3 regions of the Geobacillus sp. WSUCF-018B genome follow, and region 3 is predicted to be linked to each of the others. Evidence: riboswitches for the same ligand, from Rfam matches in the RefSeq annotation. Region 3 holds a riboswitch; each other region holds the start of a gene.

Region 1 (6,966 bases), on a different contig from region 3:
CGCATTGCCAATATTTTTCCCGAAAGCTGCCGCTCCCTTTTTCCTCATCATAAAAATCTTCCAAGCTAAACCCCATCACCTTCCGCACTTCATGCGGATCAAACAAGTACCAGTCGCCGCGCTGTTCGACTTGCTCCATGAACAAGTCCGGAATGCACACGCCGGTGAACAAATCATGCGTCCGCAGCCGTTCGTCGCCGTTGTTGAGCCGCGCATCGAGAAACGCAAAAATGTCTTTATGCCATACATCCAAATAGACGGAAATGGCCCCTTTGCGCTGCCCCAGCTGATCGACGCTCACCGCTGTATTGTTCAACTGCTTCATCCACGGGATGACGCCGGAAGAGACCCCTTTGAATCCTTTAATGTCGCTGCCGCGCGAACGGATTTTGCCTAAATAGACGCCGATGCCGCCGCCCGATTTCGACAAATTGGCGATGTCGGTGTTGCTGTCATAAATTCCTTGCAAGCTGTCATCGACCGTATCGACAAAGCAGCTTGAGAGCTGGCCGTACGACTTCCCAGCGTTGGCAAGCGTCGGCGTCGCCACGGTCATGTATAAGTTGCTTAACGCCCAATACGCTTCCTTCACGAGCGCAAGCCGCTGCTTTTGCGGTTCATTCGCCATAAGCGTCATGGCAATGACCAAAAACCGCTCCTGCGGCAATTCATACAACCGCCGCTCATAATCGCGCGCCAAATACCGGTCCGCGAGCGTGCGCAGCCCAATGTACGTAAACAGCTTGTCCTTCTCCGGATCAAGAAACGCACCGATGGCGTCGACTTCTTCTTTCGTATAACGTTCAAGCAAGAACGGACTGTACACCCCTTGTTCCGTCAGCGCAACAAGCAGCGAGTAGAAATCGCCATACCGCTTGCGCTCATCGTACCCGCGCTGCCGCGCCGCTTCACGGTACAATTGCCGCAAATACAGCCGGGCGCACACAAACGTCCAGTCCGGCTCCTCTTCATCAATGTAAGAAAGTCCTTCCAAAATAGCCGTTTGGTGCAGCTGTTCTACCGTGACGGACTCCTTTCGGCTAAGAAGCTGCCAAACACGCTCGACGTATTCATCAAGCGACAGACGGCCGAATCCAGCCGCGGCTTGCTCAATCAGCGCCGCAAACTCTTCACGTGAAAACGAAACCGACTTCCCTTGATCATCGAGGATGACCGTTTTCGTCAATGTGGTCATTCGTTTCTTCTCTCCTCCATAAAAAAATCCGCTCGGGCAGGCGAGCGGATGAAACGACAGACGGAAAAAGGCAGACGAACCCCTTGTTCTTTTCCCCTATCGTTTCATCTTCTCACACCCCGAAGAACATGAAACGTTCCAAGCAAGGCAGGTCTCCTGACTCGTGCATCGTCCTACTTTGGGGCCTTCCCAGCGGCGCGCTGAATGGCTCTTGCCGCCAGTGGCCATCCCATTTCGTCCGCACATACAGTTGCGGGGGCAGTTCCGGATTCGCACCGGATTCCCTATTAAGTCCTGATGGACACCGTTGCTTAGCAGAACAATATGTAGTTGTAAAAAAAGACCTCAAAACCAATATATAGTAGTTTAGCATCCTGATGGAACAAGCATATACCAAAACCGGGAAAATTGCAAGAGCGGGAGAAAGCAAATTTTCTCTTTCGCTTCGCCAAAGGCAAGGAAACTGTCCGCACCATCGAAAAAGGCGTTCTAGGTGTCGCCCTTAGAACGCCCTGTCGTTTCCCTGCTACGCCTCCAAAACAGACGCTGGCCGCTTCTCGTTTTGTACGGATGGAGCAAAATCGTACTTCTTTTCCACATACACTTGATGCCAAACCATAAACGCCAACACCGTCCACAGCTTGCGGCTGTGGTCCGCCTTGTGGCGGGCATGTTCATCCAGCAGCCGATGGAGCACATCCTTATGGAACAGATGATCGGTTTCGCTTTCGTGGATGAGCTGTCTCGCCCAGTCATACAGTTCGTTTTTCAGCCAGTGGCGAATCGGCACGGGAAACCCCAATTTTTTCCGGTTTAACACATGATCCGGCACGATGCCTTCGGCGGCTTTACGTAAAATATATTTCGTCGTACCGTTGGCTATCTTCATATCAGGGGCGATTTGCCTAGCAACCTCAAATACCTTTTTGTCTAAAAAGGGAACGCGCAGCTCAAGCGAATGGGCCATCGTCATTTTGTCCGCTTTGACTAAAATATCGCCCCTTAGCCATGTATGAAGATCAATATACTGCATCCGGTTGACGGGTGGGTAATGAAGCGTTTCGCGGTAAAAAGGAGCCGTCACCGCCGTATATTCGCGCCCCTCTTGGTACGTTTTGAGCAACGCCGCTTTTTCCTTTTCGCTATACATTTTCGCATTGCCGACATACCGTTCCTCGAGCGGCGTCGTCCCGCGTTCTAAGAAACTTTTTCCTTTTATTCCATCCGGAAGAAGCTTCGCGATCATCCGCAACACAGCTTTCACCACGTCTGGCATCCGCTCGAACAGCCGCAGTGACTGCGGTTCGCGATAAATATTGTAACCGCCAAACAGCTCGTCCGCCCCCTCGCCGGAAAGCACAACCGTGACATGCTTTCTCGCCTCACGAGCGACAAAATACAGCGGCACAGCCGCAGGATCGGCAAGCGGATCGTCCATATGCCACATAATTTTCGGCAGCTCTTCCATATACTCCTGCGGTGAGATGACATAGCTAATGTTGTCTACCCCAAGCTTCTCTGCGGTTTCTTTTGCGACATCGATTTCACTGAACCCTTCCCGCTCAAACCCGACGGAAAATGTCTTCAGGTGCGGATGGAATTGTTTCGCGATGGCGACGATGAACGATGAATCAATGCCTCCCGACAAAAACGCACCGACCGGCACATCGCTGCGCATATGGACGCTGACCGAATCAAACAGCGCATCGCGGATTTGCTTGACAAGCTCCTCTTCCGATTGGCGAATGGGGTCGAAGGATGCCTTCCAATAACGATGAATGGTGAGCGGTTTTCCGACTTGTTTCTTGAGATAATGCCCCGGCTCCAGCTTGTAAATGCCGGCCGACATCGTCAGCGGCTCAGGGACATATTGGAATGTTAAATAATGCTGCAGGGAATCGCCGTTTAGCGACTCCTGTCCCAGAGCGAGCAAGATGCTTTTCTTTTCCGAAGCGAAAAACGTGCGGTCTCCTTGCTCCGCATAAAAAAACGGCTTAATGCCGAACGGATCGCGCGCCGCAAACACCGTTTTCTCTTGCTTGTCCCAAATGACAAACGCAAACATCCCGCGCAGCTTTTCGACCGCTTTTTCTTTTTCCGCGCTGTAAAGGGCAACAATCACCTCGGTATCCGAATGCGTCGCAAACGAATATCCTTTCGCCGCCAGCTCTTCCCGCAATTCAAGATAGTTGTAAATTTCCCCGTTAAAAATGATCCAATATCGATCGTTTTCATAAGACAGCGGCTGATGCCCCGCCTCCAGATCGATGATGCTCAAACGCCGAAAACCAAAACTCACGTAGTCATCAAAAAAATACCCCTCATCGTCGGGGCCGCGATGGGTAATCAGGCGGTTCATCTCCATCAACGTTGTTTTCCATGTTTGCTCAATCGCTCTCGGGCGATCATGAATACAGCCAATAAAACCGCACATGGTGATGATTGTCCCTCCACTTTGCTAAGAAGAATCCAAAAACTACACGAAAAACCTTTTTGTTTAAAACTAAAATGATGGATACAAAGATACTTTCATTCTATCGTACACAACGTCAAGTTTCAAAAACAATCTGTTTCCATTTTTTCAGGAACACTGCTTGCAAGATTTTCAGTTCCTCATAATAATATTAACGATAAAGTATGGAGAAAGTGTGAATTTCACCATTTTTGCACATCGATCTGTTACGATAAAAACACACACGTGTTATAAAGGAGTTGAGAATGGCTTGTTAGCGTTTATCCTTTTTTTGACTTTTCTCATCGTTTCCCTTTGTTTTGTTCTCTTGAGAAGACCTCTAAACGGGAGGATGGATCAACTGTCGCTCGGATTGTATATTTCCTGTTTCTTGCTATTGGCCGCCTCATTATCCTATTATGCAAGTTCGGCCCAGACAGGCGATGCCATCAAAGCCTTCATACAGAACAGAAACAGCAGAGAAACCAATCCGTCCCCCAACAATCAAGCAAAGGAGGCGAATCGATCAGCTGCCTCTTCAAAGAAACAAGCGCTAAGGACATCCGTCCTGATTGACGCCCCTCTTTTGTCTCAGCTTCCGGAACTGCCGAGGGGATGCGAAGTGACCAGCTTGGCCATGCTCTTGAATCATGCCGGCATTCGCGTCGATAAGATGACGTTGGCGAAACAAATCAAGAAAAATCCTACTCCGTATCAAGTGCGAAATGGCCAAGTGTTTTACGGCCACCCAAATGAAGGGTTTGTCGGCGATATGTATACGTTATCGAAGCCTGGATACGGCGTGTACCACAAGCCGATCAAGCAGTTGGCTGAGCGGTACTTGCCGAACCAAATCATCGACTTAACAGGGCAATCGTTTGAGAACATCTATACATACTTGGCCAAAGGCACACCGGTTTGGGTGATCACCAACACCACCTTTCGTCCTCTTCCTCCCTCTGCCTTTCGGGAATGGCAAACCCCGCAAGGCCCGATCAAAATCACGTACCGGGAACACGCGGTGCTCATTACGGGATACGATGAGCAGTACATTTATTTCAATGATCCATTGACCGCTGTCAAAAACCAAAAAGCGCCGAAACAAGACTTTATCGACGCTTGGGTTCAAATGGGACGGCAGGCGATTACCTACCACCGTTAGACATCGGTGAATCCGAATCGCTTGCCTTTTTTTACATTTCAGTTGAACGATTTTCTCCATACATTTTGCACATCTATTTTTTATCATATCATTGCATCTCCCACTACAAGCTTAAGGAGGGAAAACGACATGAAAAAATGGCTGCTTGGCGCCATTTTCGCAGGAGTAGCAGCGATTGGCGCAGCTTGCTCAAATCCATCTTCCATGCAGGGACACGACATGTCCGGCATGAATATGGAAAAAGAAAATACTTCCGCTGAAACGAGCAAGCAGCAATTGCCTTTGGCAACCAATACAGAAGTATTATCCGGGAAAGAAATTCACCTTACTGCGAAGGAAGCGTTATTACAAATCAACGATCAAGTCAAACTCCCGGTCTACACGTACAATGGATCGGTACCCGGTGCGCAAATCCGCGTAAAGCAAGGGGATAATGTGAAAATTGTTTTAAAAAATGAATTGCCAGAACCGATCACGATTCACTGGCACGGCTACCCTGTTCCAAATAACCAAGATGGAGTACCGGGTGTCACGATGGACGCCATTAAACCGGGTGAAACGTTTACGTATGAATTTACAGCAACCGTGCCGGGAACGTATTGGTATCATTCCCATCAAAAAAGCGCCGAGCAAGTGGACAAGGGATTATACGGTACATTAATCGTAGAACCGAAAAATGAAGAAAAAGTCGATCGAGATTACACGCTTGTATTAGATGAATGGATGAGCGACCCGGACGCCGAAAGCCATATGGACATGAATATGAGCGGCATGGATCATAGTAATATGAATAATGGAAATAGCTCTGATAATCAACAAATGGATATGAGCAGCATGGGCCATGATATGAGTATGTATGATATTTTCACGATTAACGGGAAAAGCGGTTCCGCTGTAGAACCTTTAAAAGTAAAAAAAGGCGAAAAAGTACGGCTCCGCCTTGTAAACGCAGGATACATGCCTCACAAGCTTCATCTGCATGGCCATGAGTTTAAAATTGTCGCAACAGACGGGCAGCCGTTAAAAGATCCGCAGCCAATCAAAGATGAACTTTTAAATATTGCTCCGGGTGAACGTTATGATATTGAATTTACAGCGAATAATCCGGGAGAATGGTTATTAGAATGCCATGGTGATATGAAAGGTACCGATGGCATGAAAGTGAAAATTCAATACGAAGACCAGACAAACAATACGGATAAAGAAAATGCAAAAGAAAACCTCCCTGTTGTGGATATGACAACATACGGAAAATATGAAGTAGGTCAATTTACACTAGACCAAAAATATGATGTAGAGTACACAATGGATTTAGGAACAGCCATGGGCAAAGATGGCATGGTCTACACGATTAATGGGAAAACGTATCCTGAAACAGCACCCGTAAATGTGAAGAAAGGAGATCTAGTAAAAGTAAAATTGGTGAACAATTCACCGAAAGATTTACATCCTATGCATTTACACGGACATTTCTTCCAAGTATTAAGTAAAAATGGTAAGCCAATTACAGGCTCCCCATTGATTAAGGATACCTTGAATTTAAAACCGGGTGAAGAATATGTAGTCGCATTTAAAGCAGATAATCCGGGAAATTGGATGTTCCATTGCCATGACTTGCACCATGCTTCAGCCGGAATGGTCACAGAAGTAAAATATAAAGATTACAAATCTGACTATACACCGAACTCGAATGACACAACAAATAAACCTGAATAACAATGATAAATCCCCTCCAAGTTTTACTTGGAGGGGATTTTATGTTACTTCACATCGTAACCTTGCTCTTCAATCGCTTCTTTCAGTTTTTCTACGCTGACCTTTGTTTCATCATACTCCACATCGACAGTTCCTTCTTGCAGATGTACTTCTACATTTTTTACCCCGTCTAGCTCTTTAAGAGCGTTCGTCACTGCCATTTTGCAATGGCCGCAAGTCATTCCTTGTACATGTAATGTAATGGTCATCATTAATTCCTCCTTGAATGTTTATAGTTTCACGCGTTTCAAACGAAGCGCGTTTGTCACAACCGATACAGAGCTAAATGCCATCGCTGCCCCAGCGATCCAAGGTTCCAACAGCCCGAGAGCGGCTACAGGAATGCCAACTGTATTATAGAACAAAGCCCAGAACAGATTTTGCCGAATGTTTTTCATTGTT
Region 2 (6,966 bases), on a different contig from region 3:
CTCCATCCGAGGTTACTCACCGCATGCCGGCGTTTTGATCTTCGCCGCCGTCTTGGCCTCCTCGTACGAAAAGCGGCCGATTTGTTTCACGCGGGCAAAAAACTTATGAAATCGTTCGTTCGGATGAGCATGTTCTTTGTACTGTTCAATGATGTCCGCCACAATGGCCACCATCTCTTCCGGCGGGATGCCTTCCGCAACGAGCTGGCCGGGATGGGCGTTGCGGCCGACCGTTTTCCCGCCTAAAAACAAGTCAAATTTCCCTTTCCGGTACACAAGCCCGATGTCTTCGCGCACCGCGCCGTAGCATGCCATGCCGCAGCCGTTGATGCCAAGCTTCAACTCTTTCGGCAGCGCCATGCCCCCAAATCGCCGCGCCAATTCCTCCGCGTATGGAATGGCGTCTTTTTTCTCTCCATCGCAAAAATCACATGCCTTCACCGTCAGCACATCACCAACCGGCATCACCATCAGTCCGACAGCAGCGAGCCGATCGACAAGCCCTTTTGGATCCTCTGTCACCCGCTCGATTTTGATATAATGATCCGGCGTGTACGTCATTTTCCCGTCCGGTCCGACCGCTTCGGCGAGCGCGATGAGCTGCTCCGGAGTAAACTGCTTGTTGGCCACCCCTGGGCTCACTGCCGCTTCGAACAGCACGGCGGACGCCTTCTTTGTCGTTCTTCTTTCCAATGCTGCAAGCGCGTCCTCCGCTGTTTCTCTCACCCGATGCAACAGAGCGGATGACGGCCGGTTTTCCGTTTGGACGAATGGCTCCTCCGGCAGCGAAAAAGCGGAAGCTGCCGGCGCCAATCCAGCTTCCTTCGCGGCCGCGTCCACAGCCGGCGGCAAAACCGCTACGGCGGCAAAACCGCGGTCTTTCTCGTCGCCGAAAGCGGAGGCAGCCGCGGCAAACGGCCGAAACGCTTCTCCGTTTTCTTCGTCCGGCTCTCTCAGCGGCTTCGTCTGGTCAAGCGCCCATGGCTCCGCCTCTTTGCGTAGCCGTTCATGCGGTTTGAGCGGCTGGACGGCGGCGGTCAACTGGTATTTGCGCTGGTAGCCGCGCGGCGTGATCATCACGCCGTCATGGACGAATGTCGTTGAGTTGCCGATAATCACCGTCGTCAACATGCCGATCTCATGGTCAAGCATATGCGCCAAGTCGGTGAGGACGATATGCTGACGCTCGCGATACGCGCTTTTTACCAGACCGACCGGGGTCTCCGGAGACCGGTGGCGAAGCAGGATGCGCTGCGCCTCCACAATCTGCCGAGTGCGCCGCCCGCTTTTCGGGTTGTACAGCGCGATGACAAAATCGGCCGCCGCCGCGGCGTCAATCCGCTTTTCAATCAGCTCCCACGGCGTCAAATGATCGCTCAAACTGATCGTACAGGCATCGTGCATAATCGGGGCGCCAAGCAGCGCCGCGCACGAATGAATCGCGGAAATGCCGGGGATGACTTCGACTTCAATCGGACTCGCTTTCGTCCACCCTTTTTCGATCAACACTTCATACACGAGCCCCGCCATGCCGTACAACCCGGCGTCGCCGCTGGAGATGACGGCAACCGTTTTGCCGCGCTCGGCCCACTTCACCGCCGCTTGGGCGCGGCTCACTTCTTCGGTCATGCCTGTGCTGATGATCTCTTTTCCAGCAATGAGATCGCGCACAAGTTCGATGTACGTTTTGTAGCCGATGATGACGTCGCTTTCTTCAATTGCTTCCCGAGCCCGTTTCGTCATATGGTCGACGCTTCCCGGGCCGAAGCCGACAATGAGCAATTTGCCGCTCATCATGATCCCTCCTTTTGCCGACTAGCACCCATTTTTCACACTCCATTCGCCGCTCATGTCCCTTTCACGGCGCAACACATCGGGGGACGATCTTTTCCTCTGGCCGCCATGCTTGCCAAAGCCGCACGAACAGCGGAACATCCAAGCGGATGTCCAACAGCCGCTGGCGGTCGGCGAATACGTCTTCGGGCGCCCCTTGCATCACGATCCGTCCTTCGTGCATGACCGCGACGACATCCGCCCACTGCCAGACGAAATCCATGTCATGGGTGGCGATCAACACAGTCGTCCCCGCCTGGTGAATGGCGTCAATTTGTTTGAGAAACTGCTTTGTCTGATGCTGATCCAAATAGGCGGTCGGTTCGTCCAATACGAGCAAGTCCGGCTTGGCCGCCATCGTACAGCAGAGCGTCAGCCATTTTTTCTGTCCGAGACTGAATTGATGGGTCGGGCGGTCCAGCCAAGATTGAAGGTGGTATTCCGCCGTAATCGCGGCAAGCGCCTCCCCCATTTTTTCTCGATCGATTCCGGCATGGACTAAGCTGATCGCCAATTCATCACGCACGAGCGGAGCAAGGATTTGATGCTCCGGATTTTGAAAGACGATGCCGACTTCACGCCGCCATTGCGCCCAATCAGCGCCGCGTTCATACATGTTGCGCCCTTTCCAATACACCGCTCCTTCCTGCGCCCGCAGCAGCCCGTTCAAATGAAGAAACAACGTCGTTTTGCCGCAGCCGTTTGGCCCGATCAAGGCGCATTTTTTTCGCTCTGGAATTTCCCAATCAACCCCATTTAGCACATACCGTTCCGCCTGGTAAGCGTATTTCACTCGTTCCATCCGCAGCAGCAACGTTTTCACCCCTTCCGCCATGCCCAACCAAGCAGCAAGGCCATGATGATGCCGGCCGCAACATCGACAAGAGGCACATGCGCTTTTTCCCGCTGATGCGTATGCCCAGCCGACGCGACGCCTCCACGCGCCGCAAGCGAACGGCTGAACGCTTCATACGACTGCCACGTTTTCATCCATAGTTGGTACATCAGCATCCCGCCATGCCGCCAATGCGTTCCCCCGCTGCGGGCCCGCAGCGCCAGCATTAGCTCTGCGGCCGCCTGCTCGAGCAAAAAGATAAAGCGATACATAAGAAAGCAAAGTTCCACGAGCGACGCCGGCAGCCGCATTCGCCTCAGCACCGCAATCAAGTCCGGCGCCGGCGTCGTAATGAGAAGGAAAAACAAGCACGACCAGGCGGCAAGGGAGCGGACGGCGAGCTTTGCAGCCGGCTGCAGCTGGCTGTCGATGAAAGTTATTTGAAAAGGAACCGACACGGACACAACGAGCGTCAGCAGGCTGAGCCCTAAAAAAACGGAGGCGGCGAGCATCGCTTTTCCATACACGGAAAACGGCACTCGTGCACGAGCGACAATCCAATACGCCATTCCGATGAGCACAAGCCATTGTTCGCGCCAGCCGCCCATCATGACAACGGCAAGCATAACAAACGCCACGATCAGCTTCCACTCCGCCCGCCATGCCCGCAGCCGGTTGTCATACGCCCAACGGTCAAACTCGCGAATCATGGCTGTTTTTCCGCTCCGAACGCCCTTTGTACAACCCGACGACGTAGCCGATCACGCCGGCGCCAAGCGCGGCTTGCAGCGAGAACAGAAGCGTTTCGACTTCGCCGCCTGGAGGGGTGAAGATCGACTCAAACCACGGCCGGTAATGCGGGTTGAGCGTTTGAATGGCTTTTTCCGCCTGATCGTCCGTTCCACCGAATTCCGATCCGCGCGCCCACCAAAGCGGAATGATGACAAGCAAAGCAGCCAGCAACACGAGCAAGCCATTTTTCTTCATCGCATTACGCCCCCTTTTCCTTTTGGAACAGCGGAGAAGCTTGATAGGAGGAAAGCCAGTTCCAGACGATTACCGTTATGATGCCTTCCGTCACCGCCAACGGCACTTGAGTAATGGCAAAAATGCCGGCGAATTTCAAAAACGAGGCGGTGACTCCCCCATCAGGAGACGGAAACGCCAGGGCAAGCTGCAGGGACGTCATGACATATGTAGCCAAATCAGACAAACAAGCGGCAAGAAACAAAGCCGCTCGATTGGATACCGCCCCTTTTCGGCACAGTTGATACACTCCGTACGCGACGAACGGGCCGACGATCGCCATCGACATCGCATTGGCCCCAAGCGTCGTCACTCCTCCGTGGGCAAGAAGCAGCGCTTGAAAGAGAAGAACGACTGTGCCGATCACCACCATCACCCATGGTCCAAACAAAACCGAGCCGAAGCCGATCCCGGTCGGATGCGAGCTGCTGCCGGTGACGGATGGAATTTTCAACGCCGACAATACAAATGTAAACGCGCCAGCTAACGCCATCAGAAGCTTATGTTCGGGGTGCTGCTTCAGCGTATGCACAAGCCGCCGCAATCCGAACACAAAGAACGGCAAAAACAACAGCCACCAAAACAGCGCCCATTTGACAGGCAAAAATCCTTCCATAATATGCATGGCATACGCTTCATTTTCATTCGTCAACAAAAAATAGGAAACGAACAAAGCCACCATTCCGCTCCATCGAACCGCTCTCTTCATTTATCCCTTCACTCCTTTCGCAGCATGTTCCGTTTTCCGTTTTCCGCTTGGCGCCTCCCGTTCGCCGGCTGGCGTCAACACCAATTCGCCTTCGTATTCATACGTCGCCCACTCCCGCATCGGAACCCCCTCACCCAAATGGGCGCGCACAACCTCCTTCGCCCGCTCCGGCGTCATCTGTCGATACCAGATGCCTTGCGGATAGACGATCATCACACACGCATCTTGACAGCGTCCGTTGCAGCGCGTCCTTGTTGTATGGACAGCGTCGTCAAGCCCGAGACGGGCGATCTCCTCGCGCACCGCCGTTGTCACATCATCCCCGCCATGGCGGAGGCACGTCCCTCCGTTGCAAATGAGCACATGATGCTTCATTCCCCGCAAATCCCATGTCGCCACCGAATCCCCCCTTTTTGGCTAGAATGATAGAATTTAGACGCAGACAGACGGGCAGGTTTTCGGCAAAAGAAAAAGCACCTCTACAGCAGAGGTGCAGAAAAATGTATACGAAAGCCGCAAACGGCCCAAACAGGGCCCCTAAAGCCGTCATTCTCCCGCACGTCTGCCTATAGTCCCGTAGGCATCCGTCCGATCCAAACAAGGCAGGTCTCCTGACTTAGGATCATCGCTTGGCGGCGTCTTCCCGAAGCATCCTTCAGTGACTTGCTGCCGCAAAGCTCCCCATCACAGTGGCGGGCACCGTGCCGGATTTTCACCGGGCTTCCCTTTTCACCCAAACCCTAGAGCAGGCTTAGGCACCTTGTTTGTTTCTCGCCTATTGATCTTGTCATGGAACAAGCATCCGTTCTCATCGTAGTACAACTTGCTGGCAGGCGTCAACCGTTTTTTGCCGACAAATCTTCGCGGGCGACGACAACGCCGTCGGCATCGGCGTACACGTATGCGCCCGGCTCCCAGCGGACGCCGCCGAACTCGAGCACAACGTCGCGGGCGCCTTTTCCTTCTTTTTGGCATTTCGAGCGGGCGTTCCATTTCAACCAGAACGATACATCTCCAACTTGTCCAGGTCTAAGACAAATCCAGCGCCCAGCAATATATCCAATCCTAACAAACCGTTAATCCCCTCATAGTCCATCCCGCTAAAATCAATTTCATACTCTCTTAGCTGGAAAGAATCTAGCTGAATACAGTCTAATTTTTTTGTAAACGCGTACTCTTTCCCACCGATTCCGTAATAAGCCACAATACGATCGCCCGGCTCTACCCGCAAATGAATATCTTCTACTGCATTTTGAGAAATCACTGTTTTCGCCGCACCAGTATCAATCACCATATTATGAATCAACTTAGACCTTCCTTGATAAACGATTTCGATCGATGCAAACAGCAAGCCTTCACGATATTCAATCTGCATAATGAAATTTCCCTCTCAGGCCAATCGCTCCCCGAACTTTTAAAACAATCTCCTTGTGGCTAGTATGATAAACAAGCTGATTCCCTTTCGATTGCAGCAACTCACGAGTTGCATCCTTGTCCGAAACCGTTCCGATAACAGCCACCTCTTCAATGATTTCTTGATCTCCCTCTAAATGGGACTTTAATACTTGTAATTTCACAAATTGATTTGGATACAATGAACGCACTTCCTGCCATTCCATCTCCATCGCCTCAACCTGTTCGTTGTATTGAACGAGACTCGACCGCAGCCGTCAACCATTTTTCGCCAACAAATCTTTGTTGGCGACGACAACGCCGTCCGCATCAGCGTACACGTACGCCCCTGGCTCCCAGCGGACGCCGCCGAACTCGAGCACAACGTCGCGGGCGCCTTTTCCTTCTTTTTTGCTTTTCACTGGGCATGTGCCGATCGCCATCACGCCAATCGGCATGGCGCCAATTTCCGCTGAATCGCGGATGCAGCCGTGGATGATGACGCCAGCAAGCCCCCTCTCGCAAGCGATTTGCGCCAGCCGGTCGCCTAATAGCGCGACGCGGCGCGAGCCTTTTCCATCGACCACGAGCACCGTCCCCGGCGGCACCGTCTCCAGCGCTTCGCGGACAAGGACGTTGTCCTCAAACACGTCGACCGTCGCGATCGGCCCGGAAAACATCCGTTTTCCGCCGTACGATTGGAACGGCAACTCGCATACTTGCAACTCGTCTAAAAATTGATCGCATAAATCGGCTGTTTTCATTGTCGCTCTCCCCTTTCATGTTTTGCATTCGCCGTCATTCGCCAAAATCCTTCTGCCTCAGCAGTTTTTTGTCGACGATCTTTCATTCGAACGACTGACACGAACGCGGCGATGTGAACCAAACCATTGTGTGGCCGTCAATCGCTTCGATGTATTCCACCGATCGCATTGAAACCATAAAAAACGGCCCCGCGCCGATATATAGCGGAGACCGTTTTCACCGGCTCAAAGCCCCTCCGGTTTGACCAGACGTTCAGCTGGGCTAGCTGGATTCGAACCAGCGCATCACGGAGTCAAAGTCCGTTGCCTTACCGCTTGGCTATAGCCCAACGTTTTGTTGTCGTTTACAGTATGCGGCATGATGGTGCACGTTATGCATCAACCTGAATATCCTTTTGCTTGATGTG
Region 3 (6,966 bases):
CTTTCGTCCACTTGACAAACGATTCCATCGTCATGAAACGAAGCGCCAATTGTTGGGCGATGCCGTTTGTGCTCCATGGCGGCTGATGCGTTTTCAGCGAAGCGATCACCGCCTCGTCGGCAGCGACATAACCAAGGCGCGCGCCGGCCAGGTGATGGATTTTCGTCAACGATCGAAGCACAATGAGGCGCGGATAGCGTCCCAACCAGCGCATCGCCGTAAACCCGCCGCGCCAAAACGGATAAAATGCTTCATCGATGATTACATAGGTGCCAGCCGTGTGCGCCGCGTCCACCAGTGATCTCAATTCCCCCTCCTCCATCACCGTCCCCGTCGGATTATTCGGATGGCATAAAAAGATAATGTCTTGCTTGCCTGCCCAGGCAGTCGCTTCATCCAAGTCATAAGAAAAGCCCCGCGCTTCATCGGCCGCGAATCCCTCCACATCGCATCCATAAGCGAGACAGGCGCGCCGATACTCGGAAAACGTCGGCTCCAAGATGCCGACGCGCCGACCGGCAAATAGCGCGGCCAACAAATAAATCGCCTCCGCCGCCCCGTTCGTCATCAGCACTTGTCCGGGTCGAATCTGCTCCTGCTTGGCAACGAGCTCCCTGAGCGCCTTCGCTTCCGAATCCGGATACTCCCCGGCCCAGCGAATCCACTCCTCACCGCTCGGCCAAGCTGACGGCGGCAGCCGGTACGGATTCGTATTGACGCTGAAATCAATGTATTCGTCTGGAGGGGCCAATCCGCATTGCTCATACAACGCGCGCGGATTCGCCCCATGCGCCGGCCAACGCAACGATTATCCCCCCAATCCATAGCAATAATGTAAACACTAGCACCGTTCCAATCATGATGCGGACCGCTTGGCGAATGTGGGCGGCGCGAAGCGGGGCGGCCGGGTCACCGAGCGTCGGCCTCCTCGAGACCACGCCGCCGTATGTATTCGTTCCGCCGAGCTGCACCCCAAGCAGCCCGGCCATCGCCGCCTCAAGCCAGCCGCTGTTCGGGCTTGGGTGGCGGCGGGCATCGCGAAATAAGATCGACAGCGCCAAACGAAAGCGGCGGCCGCCAAAGACCAACACCATCACAAGCGCCGTCAGCCGCGCTGGAATGTAGTTGAGCGCATCGTCCAGCCGCGCGGCCGCCCAGCCAAATTCGCGATACTTCTCATTTTTGTAGCCAATCATGGAATCACACGTGTTCACCGCCCGGTACAATAACGCGAGCGGCGCACCGCCCAAGGCCGCATAAAAGAGCGGAGCGGTGATGCCGTCGCTCGTGTTTTCCGCCACCGTCTCCACGCAGGCGCGGGTGATGCCGGCTTCATCGAGCCGCTCGGTGTCGCGGCCGACGATCATGGACAGCGCGCGGCGCGCCGCAGGAAGATCGCCTGCTTCCAGCGGCCGGCGCACGTCCTCAGCCGCTTCAGCGAGGCTTTTCGTCGCAATGGCGGTGAAAATGAGGGCCGCCTCGATCGCCACCCCTACGTATACGGACAGCGCGTAGCCCACATAAACGATGAACGCCGATATCCCGTAAACAGCGGCCAACACGACCGCCACGGCCGCCGCCCCTTTCGTCCGCCGCTTTGTTCCTTGATTCCAGCGGCGATCAAGCCACGCAATCATCATTCCCATCCCGCGCACCGGATGCGGCAGCCAGCGCGGATCGCCCACGAGGGCATCGAGAAACAGCGCCAACGTCAATGCGGCCAAATGGGTCATCGCCGTTTCCTCCGCTTCTCCCAGCGGCCAAGCGCCTCAACTGTTGCCTCATACACAAGCCGGCCGAGCGCCCGGCCAAGCTCCGTCGCCGTTCCGGCATAGGCAAAGACCTGCCCGGTTTGCGTCGCCGCCACAGCGAGCGAATCGGTCGACGTACCGGTGGCAAGCGTCCCGGTTTCCGGGTCGCAAACCGAACAGTCGGCGAGCGCTTTTGCCTTCGCTTCTGTCGCTGTCATCACCGCCTGGACAAACGCTGCTTCCGTCAGCACTCCGTCAATGACCACCACCATGTTGATCGTCCCCGGTCTTGCCGCTAGCGGCTGATGCTGCCACGCCCGAGCGGCATCGACGGCATTGCCGACGCCAGCGGTCGCCATGACCGCAACCGAAAACGCTTCCCCTTCTTTCTGAAGCCAAACAGCATCCCGGACATCAACCGCCGTCATCATGCCAACCGTTCGTTCCGGCGGAAACCCGTGCTGCTCCAAATAGCGGCGCATGTCTCCTTCCGCATCACTGCAATCGTAATCGAGCCCGACATGGCGGTTGACAAAATGGGTCGCCCATTGAAATCCGGCGCCGATCAATGCCGAGGACAGGACGCGAAGCGGCGCGGCCGCAGTAAGCACAGCGGCGTCATCAAGAAAGGAAAGCCGCAGCCCGCCGACCGGCGATTCCCCTTGCTTCTTGTTCGGCATGAACGAAAACATCGGCGTTGCCGACGCCGGATGGGCCAGACGCACAATCGGCGCGGCAAACACTTCCTCAAGCAACGCCGGCGTCATGACATCCGCAGGGGCGCCGAGCGCGGCTATTTTCCCTTTGTTCAGCACGAGCACCCGATCGCAATACAAGCTCGCCGCATTCATATCGTGGAAAACGGCGACGACCGTCAAGCCGCGGGCGTGCGCCGCTTCGGCGAGCCGGTCCAAAAGCCGGACTTGGCCGCTCACATCCATATGGTTCGTCGGCTCATCGAGCAAGAGCAGCTTGGGCTCTTGGGCGAGTGCGCGGGCCAAATAGGCGCGCTGCCGCTCGCCGCCGCTCAATCGTTCGAGCGGTTCATCGATTTTCCCCGTCAGGCCGACGGCCGCAAGTGCGTCTCGGAGGGCGGCTTCATCGTCCTCCGTCCACGTCGGAAAGAAGCCGCGCTGATGAGGATAGCGGCCGAGCGCCACCGTTTCCCTCACCGTATAGCCGGGCGCCGCCTCCGCTGTCTGCGGCAAGACGGCGGCCATCCGCGCCCATTGCTTCGCAGACAGCGCCGAGAGCTTTCGGCCATCGATGACGATCTCCCCGCTTGCTAGCGGCAGCTCTTTGCTGATGAGTTTGATCAAAGTCGTTTTCCCGCTGCCATTCGGCCCTAAGATGCCGAATATTTCGCCTTTTTCCACGGCAAACGTCACACCATCAAGCACTTGTTGCTGCCCGTATCGATGCGATACGGCCCGCACCTCGAGCATCGTCATCCCATCTTTCGTTTCGTTTTTCGGAAAAACAAGACGGCAAACAGCGGAGCGCCGATCAGCGACGTAATAACGCCGATCGGCAGTTCGCGCGGTTCAATGATCGTCCGCGCCGCCACATCGGCAAGCACAAGAAACGCACCGCCGTACAAGAGCGACAGCGGCAACAGCACTCGGTAGTTCGGCCCGCACACAAGCCGAACCATATGCGGAACGACAAGCCCGACAAAGCCGATCGTCCCTGACACCGACACCGCCGCGCCGGTGAGCAGCGCCGCTGCCGTCAAAATGATGACTTTTCGGCGCGTAACATCAACGCCGACATGAAGCGCCGCCGCCTCGCCAAAGGCAAACGCGTTCAACTCGCGGCTGTTGGCGATGAGCACTGCGGCCCCAACGAGAAAAAACGGCAGCAACAGCCCGCTGTATTTCCAGCCGCGCATCGCCACGCTCCCCATCAGCCATGAGATGATTTGCCGCAATTCTTCCCCGGTCAACGCGATCATGAGCGAAATGAACGCGCTGAAAAACGCGCCGAAGATAATGCCGGCTAAAATGATCGTCTCAACCGACATGCGCCGCTCCACAGCGCGAGTGAACGCCAAAACGGCGGCAAGCGTCGCCATGCCAAACAAGATGCTCACGACCGGCAGCGTGAACGTGCCAAAGAACGGCCATTGCCAGCCGAGAAAGATGACGAGCACCGCCCCGACCGACGCGCCGGACGAGACGCCGAGCGTGTACGGATCGGCGAGCGCATTTTTTAACAGCCCTTGAAACGCGGCCCCGGCCAGCGCCAATGACGCCCCGACCAAAAACGCAAGCACGACGCGCGGCAAGCGGATCGCCATCACGATCGGCACCCAATCAGCCGGAATGTGGCGAGGCAGCGCCGCTCCGAACCATTCAGCCGCCAAAATGCGGACAATAGAAGAAAAGGGAATCGACAGCGATCCTGTCGATATCCCTACGAGAAGCGATAACACGGCCGCGGTAACGGCCAATATATACATCCACATTTTACTTGAACACATCCGGGTAAATGGCTTTGGCAAGTTCCTCGACCCCTTCGACAAGGCGCGGACCCGGTCGGCTTACTAAGTCGGTGTTGACGTCATACACCCGCTTGTTTTTCACCGCCGGCACGTCTTTCCAAGCGGCGCGCGCCAACACTTGCTTCGCTCCGCCGTATGTCGTGATGATGACATCCGGCTTATAGGCCACGGCTTTTTCTTCCGTCACCATCGGCCAGCCTTCCAAGCTGCCGGCGACGTTTTTCGCCGAAATCACTTGAAGCATCTCATCCATAAACGTCCCTTTGCCGGCCGTATAAATTTGCGGCGGCGGCGACACTTCAATCCAGACATTGGCCTGTTTGTCCGCCGGGATTTGTTTCGCTTTTTCTTTGATTTTCGCAAGCTTCTCTTTCATCTCATCAATCACTTGCTTCGCTTTGTCTGTCGTCCCGGTCGCTTTGCCGATCAATTCGATGGACGCATACACATCGTCGAACGACTTCGCGTCATTGACGACAAGCACGGTGATGCCGGCGTCTTTCAATTGCTTGAGGCCATCGCGCGAGTTATGGGCGCTTGACGCGTGGGCCAAGACGAGATCCGGTTTGAGCGAAATGATTTTCTCGACGTTGAATTCCATGCCGCCGATTTTCGTTTTCGTTTTGACGTCTTCCGGATAATTGTCAAAATCGCTGACGCCGACGATCTTATCGCCCAACCCCAACGCATAGGCGATTTCCGTATTGCTCGGGATGAGCGAGACGATCTTTTTCGGTTCCGCTTTGATCGTGACATCCTCGCCAAGCCCGTCTTTCACCGTCACCGGAAACGCCGCTTGTTCCGTTTTCGGTTCTTCTTTTTTCGCAGGCTCGGTGCTGCCATTCGCCCCGCCGCAGCCGACGAGCACGGCGGCCAAAAGGAAGAACACCGCCACCACCGCCGGCCATGTCCAACGTTTCATCCGTCATTCCCCCTTCGATGATGTATGTACAACAAAAAAGCCCATTCCGTCCGAACGGGGAATGAGCACGAAACAGACCGCCAATGGGCACAACAATGCCCTGTACGACTGTTTCCACGTCTCACCCCCCGAAGATTCGGAAACTGCGGCAAGCAAGGCAGGTCTACTGGCTCATGCTTCATCCTACTCTGAAGCCTTCCCGTACGGAAAACAGCGCAAGCCATCTGTCCGTACAGTGGCGATTTCATTTCGTCCGCATTGACAGTTGCGGGGACAGCTCCGGATTCCCACCGGATTCCCTATTAAGCCGTTTCGGCGCCTTGCTGCGAATGGATTCAGTTATGGGATATGGACATTTTTATAATAATGCAGCGTTTAGCATTTGACAACTATGAATTTACAGCACTTCACCTTCCCACTCTTGCAGATAATCGCGACGGATTCATGACCCATGCTTCATAAGGAACAGAGCATCCCCTTTTCATCGCATCGAGCACCCGCGATTTCAAATGCGGCCATGTCACATATTCATCAATATTCGACTCATCGATCAACACAAACTTCGCCTTTTGAATTTCCTCAGGCTGGGGAGAAACGTTTCCTTTCACATATGTCGCTTTAAATACAATGTTTATGATATTTTTAGTTTCATTGTAATACACGCCGCTGACCCCAATGAGACGGATGTCAACGCCAGTCTCTTCATGCACCTCACGATGAACGGCCCGATCGAGCGGCTCGCCTGGTTCAACTTGTCCACCCGGCATTTCCCACGTATCGGAGCGGTCATAGCTTTTAACAAGCAAAACCTCTCCCGTGTCATTCGTAATATAGGCTGAAACGGTGATAATGGCTTGTTGGTGTTTATCCATCAAGCTCTCCTCCTACATCGCGGAATGATCCTAGCCCTCTCCTGCAGAAAAAAAGCAGCTGCCCCATCTATACTGCCATCTTGAAAAAAATAAGGAAAATCCGTGGTGCTAGTTGAACATTAACGCCTCACGTGATGACACAGCGCAAGAGGGACAAGATCTCCACAACAGCATAGGCATGATGTTGTCCGTGCCTCGCTAGTTGGTGACGGATCTATTAGAAAAACTCTATTTAACGGAAAAACGGAGCAACCGACAACAACAGTTATATCGAGAGCGTTCAGGGAACATCTCCCTAGTGAATAAGTTTCCAATGACATACTGATACCCTGCTCGTTCCGAAGTAAAACAAAACAACTTTCCAAGAATATGAATGGCGATTATGACCCATTTCCTTGCTTTAACAAATGACGATTTCAGCGCTACAATACATTTAGAGCCGCCAGACAGTTGCGCTGATACCAAGAACAAGATCGCCGTATATTGCTTTTGAATTTCCGCTTGATCCGTTGTAAAATGAAGACGCTCTTGTATGGGATTTCTCTTTTTTAATCTAATACAATTTTATCAGAATAAATTGGAAATGTAAAGAAAAACAGCAAAATTTAGGCTCTTCACCGAAAGTTGTACTTGACTATTTCAGAACACGCCTTCTCTGTACTTATAAGGAAAAATCAGTAAATCAGATTTTTCGTACACGGCGGCTCAAGAAAATCCCCCGCTTGTCAAGTACATGTTGTGGTGATGAACCATCTTTCTGTCATTTTTCCTTCACTTTTCCGTCAGTTTTCTGTCATCCATCCGCGCTCGGCCGCCACCTTTTTAGCTTCCTCGATTGTGTCGCAGGTTTCACTACTTTCATTTTTCATTCGTAACTATTCACCCCAGTGCTAGTGTATAAAAAAGCCCAGCACAAAT

What was found. Region 3 has a riboswitch for cobalamin ahead of CV944_RS09635 (ABC transporter substrate-binding protein). Riboswitches for the same ligand answer to the same signal wherever they lie in the genome.
Region 1: linked by a shared signal. The riboswitch ahead of CV944_RS12145 (ribonucleoside-diphosphate reductase subunit alpha) and the one ahead of CV944_RS09635 (ABC transporter substrate-binding protein) in region 3 are both predicted to bind cobalamin.
Region 2: linked by a shared signal. The riboswitch ahead of CV944_RS06310 ((2Fe-2S) ferredoxin domain-containing protein) and the one ahead of CV944_RS09635 (ABC transporter substrate-binding protein) in region 3 are both predicted to bind cobalamin.

Annotation. Positions count from the first base shown of each region.
Region 1 covers NZ_PIJF01000040.1:19,001-25,966, forward strand. Annotated here, with positions in the region: gene CV944_RS12145 (ribonucleoside-diphosphate reductase subunit alpha) at 1-1,195, opposite strand, end outside; cobalamin riboswitch at 1,325-1,520, opposite strand; gene asnB (asparagine synthase (glutamine-hydrolyzing)) at 1,722-3,629, opposite strand; gene CV944_RS12155 (C39 family peptidase) at 3,919-4,809, shown strand; gene CV944_RS12160 (multicopper oxidase family protein) at 4,939-6,525, shown strand; gene copZ (copper chaperone CopZ) at 6,570-6,773, opposite strand; gene CV944_RS12170 (heavy metal translocating P-type ATPase) at 6,795-6,966, opposite strand, start outside.
Region 2 covers NZ_PIJF01000014.1:36,647-43,612, forward strand. Annotated here, with positions in the region: gene cobJ (precorrin-3B C(17)-methyltransferase) at 13-1,794, opposite strand; gene CV944_RS06290 (energy-coupling factor ABC transporter ATP-binding protein) at 1,859-2,647, opposite strand; gene CV944_RS06295 (energy-coupling factor transporter transmembrane component T family protein) at 2,653-3,378, opposite strand; gene CV944_RS06300 (energy-coupling factor ABC transporter substrate-binding protein) at 3,362-3,655, opposite strand; gene CV944_RS06305 (energy-coupling factor ABC transporter permease) at 3,660-4,403, opposite strand; gene CV944_RS06310 ((2Fe-2S) ferredoxin domain-containing protein) at 4,404-4,802, opposite strand; cobalamin riboswitch at 4,988-5,181, opposite strand; partial or broken gene CV944_RS17950 (RraA family protein) at 5,240-5,380, opposite strand; gene CV944_RS06320 (retropepsin-like aspartic protease) at 5,398-5,778, opposite strand; gene CV944_RS06325 (hypothetical protein) at 5,768-6,022, opposite strand; gene rraA (ribonuclease E activity regulator RraA) at 6,074-6,559, opposite strand; tRNA gene CV944_RS06335 (tRNA-Gln) at 6,817-6,888, opposite strand.
Region 3 covers NZ_PIJF01000027.1:33,111-40,076, forward strand. Annotated here, with positions in the region: gene cobD (threonine-phosphate decarboxylase CobD) at 1-805, opposite strand, end outside; gene cbiB (adenosylcobinamide-phosphate synthase CbiB) at 762-1,733, opposite strand; gene CV944_RS09625 (adenosylcobinamide amidohydrolase) at 1,730-3,202, opposite strand; gene CV944_RS09630 (FecCD family ABC transporter permease) at 3,199-4,233, opposite strand; gene CV944_RS09635 (ABC transporter substrate-binding protein) at 4,220-5,176, opposite strand; cobalamin riboswitch at 5,316-5,514, opposite strand; gene CV944_RS09640 (NUDIX hydrolase) at 5,584-6,051, opposite strand; partial or broken gene CV944_RS17955 (IS982 family transposase) at 6,174-6,582, opposite strand.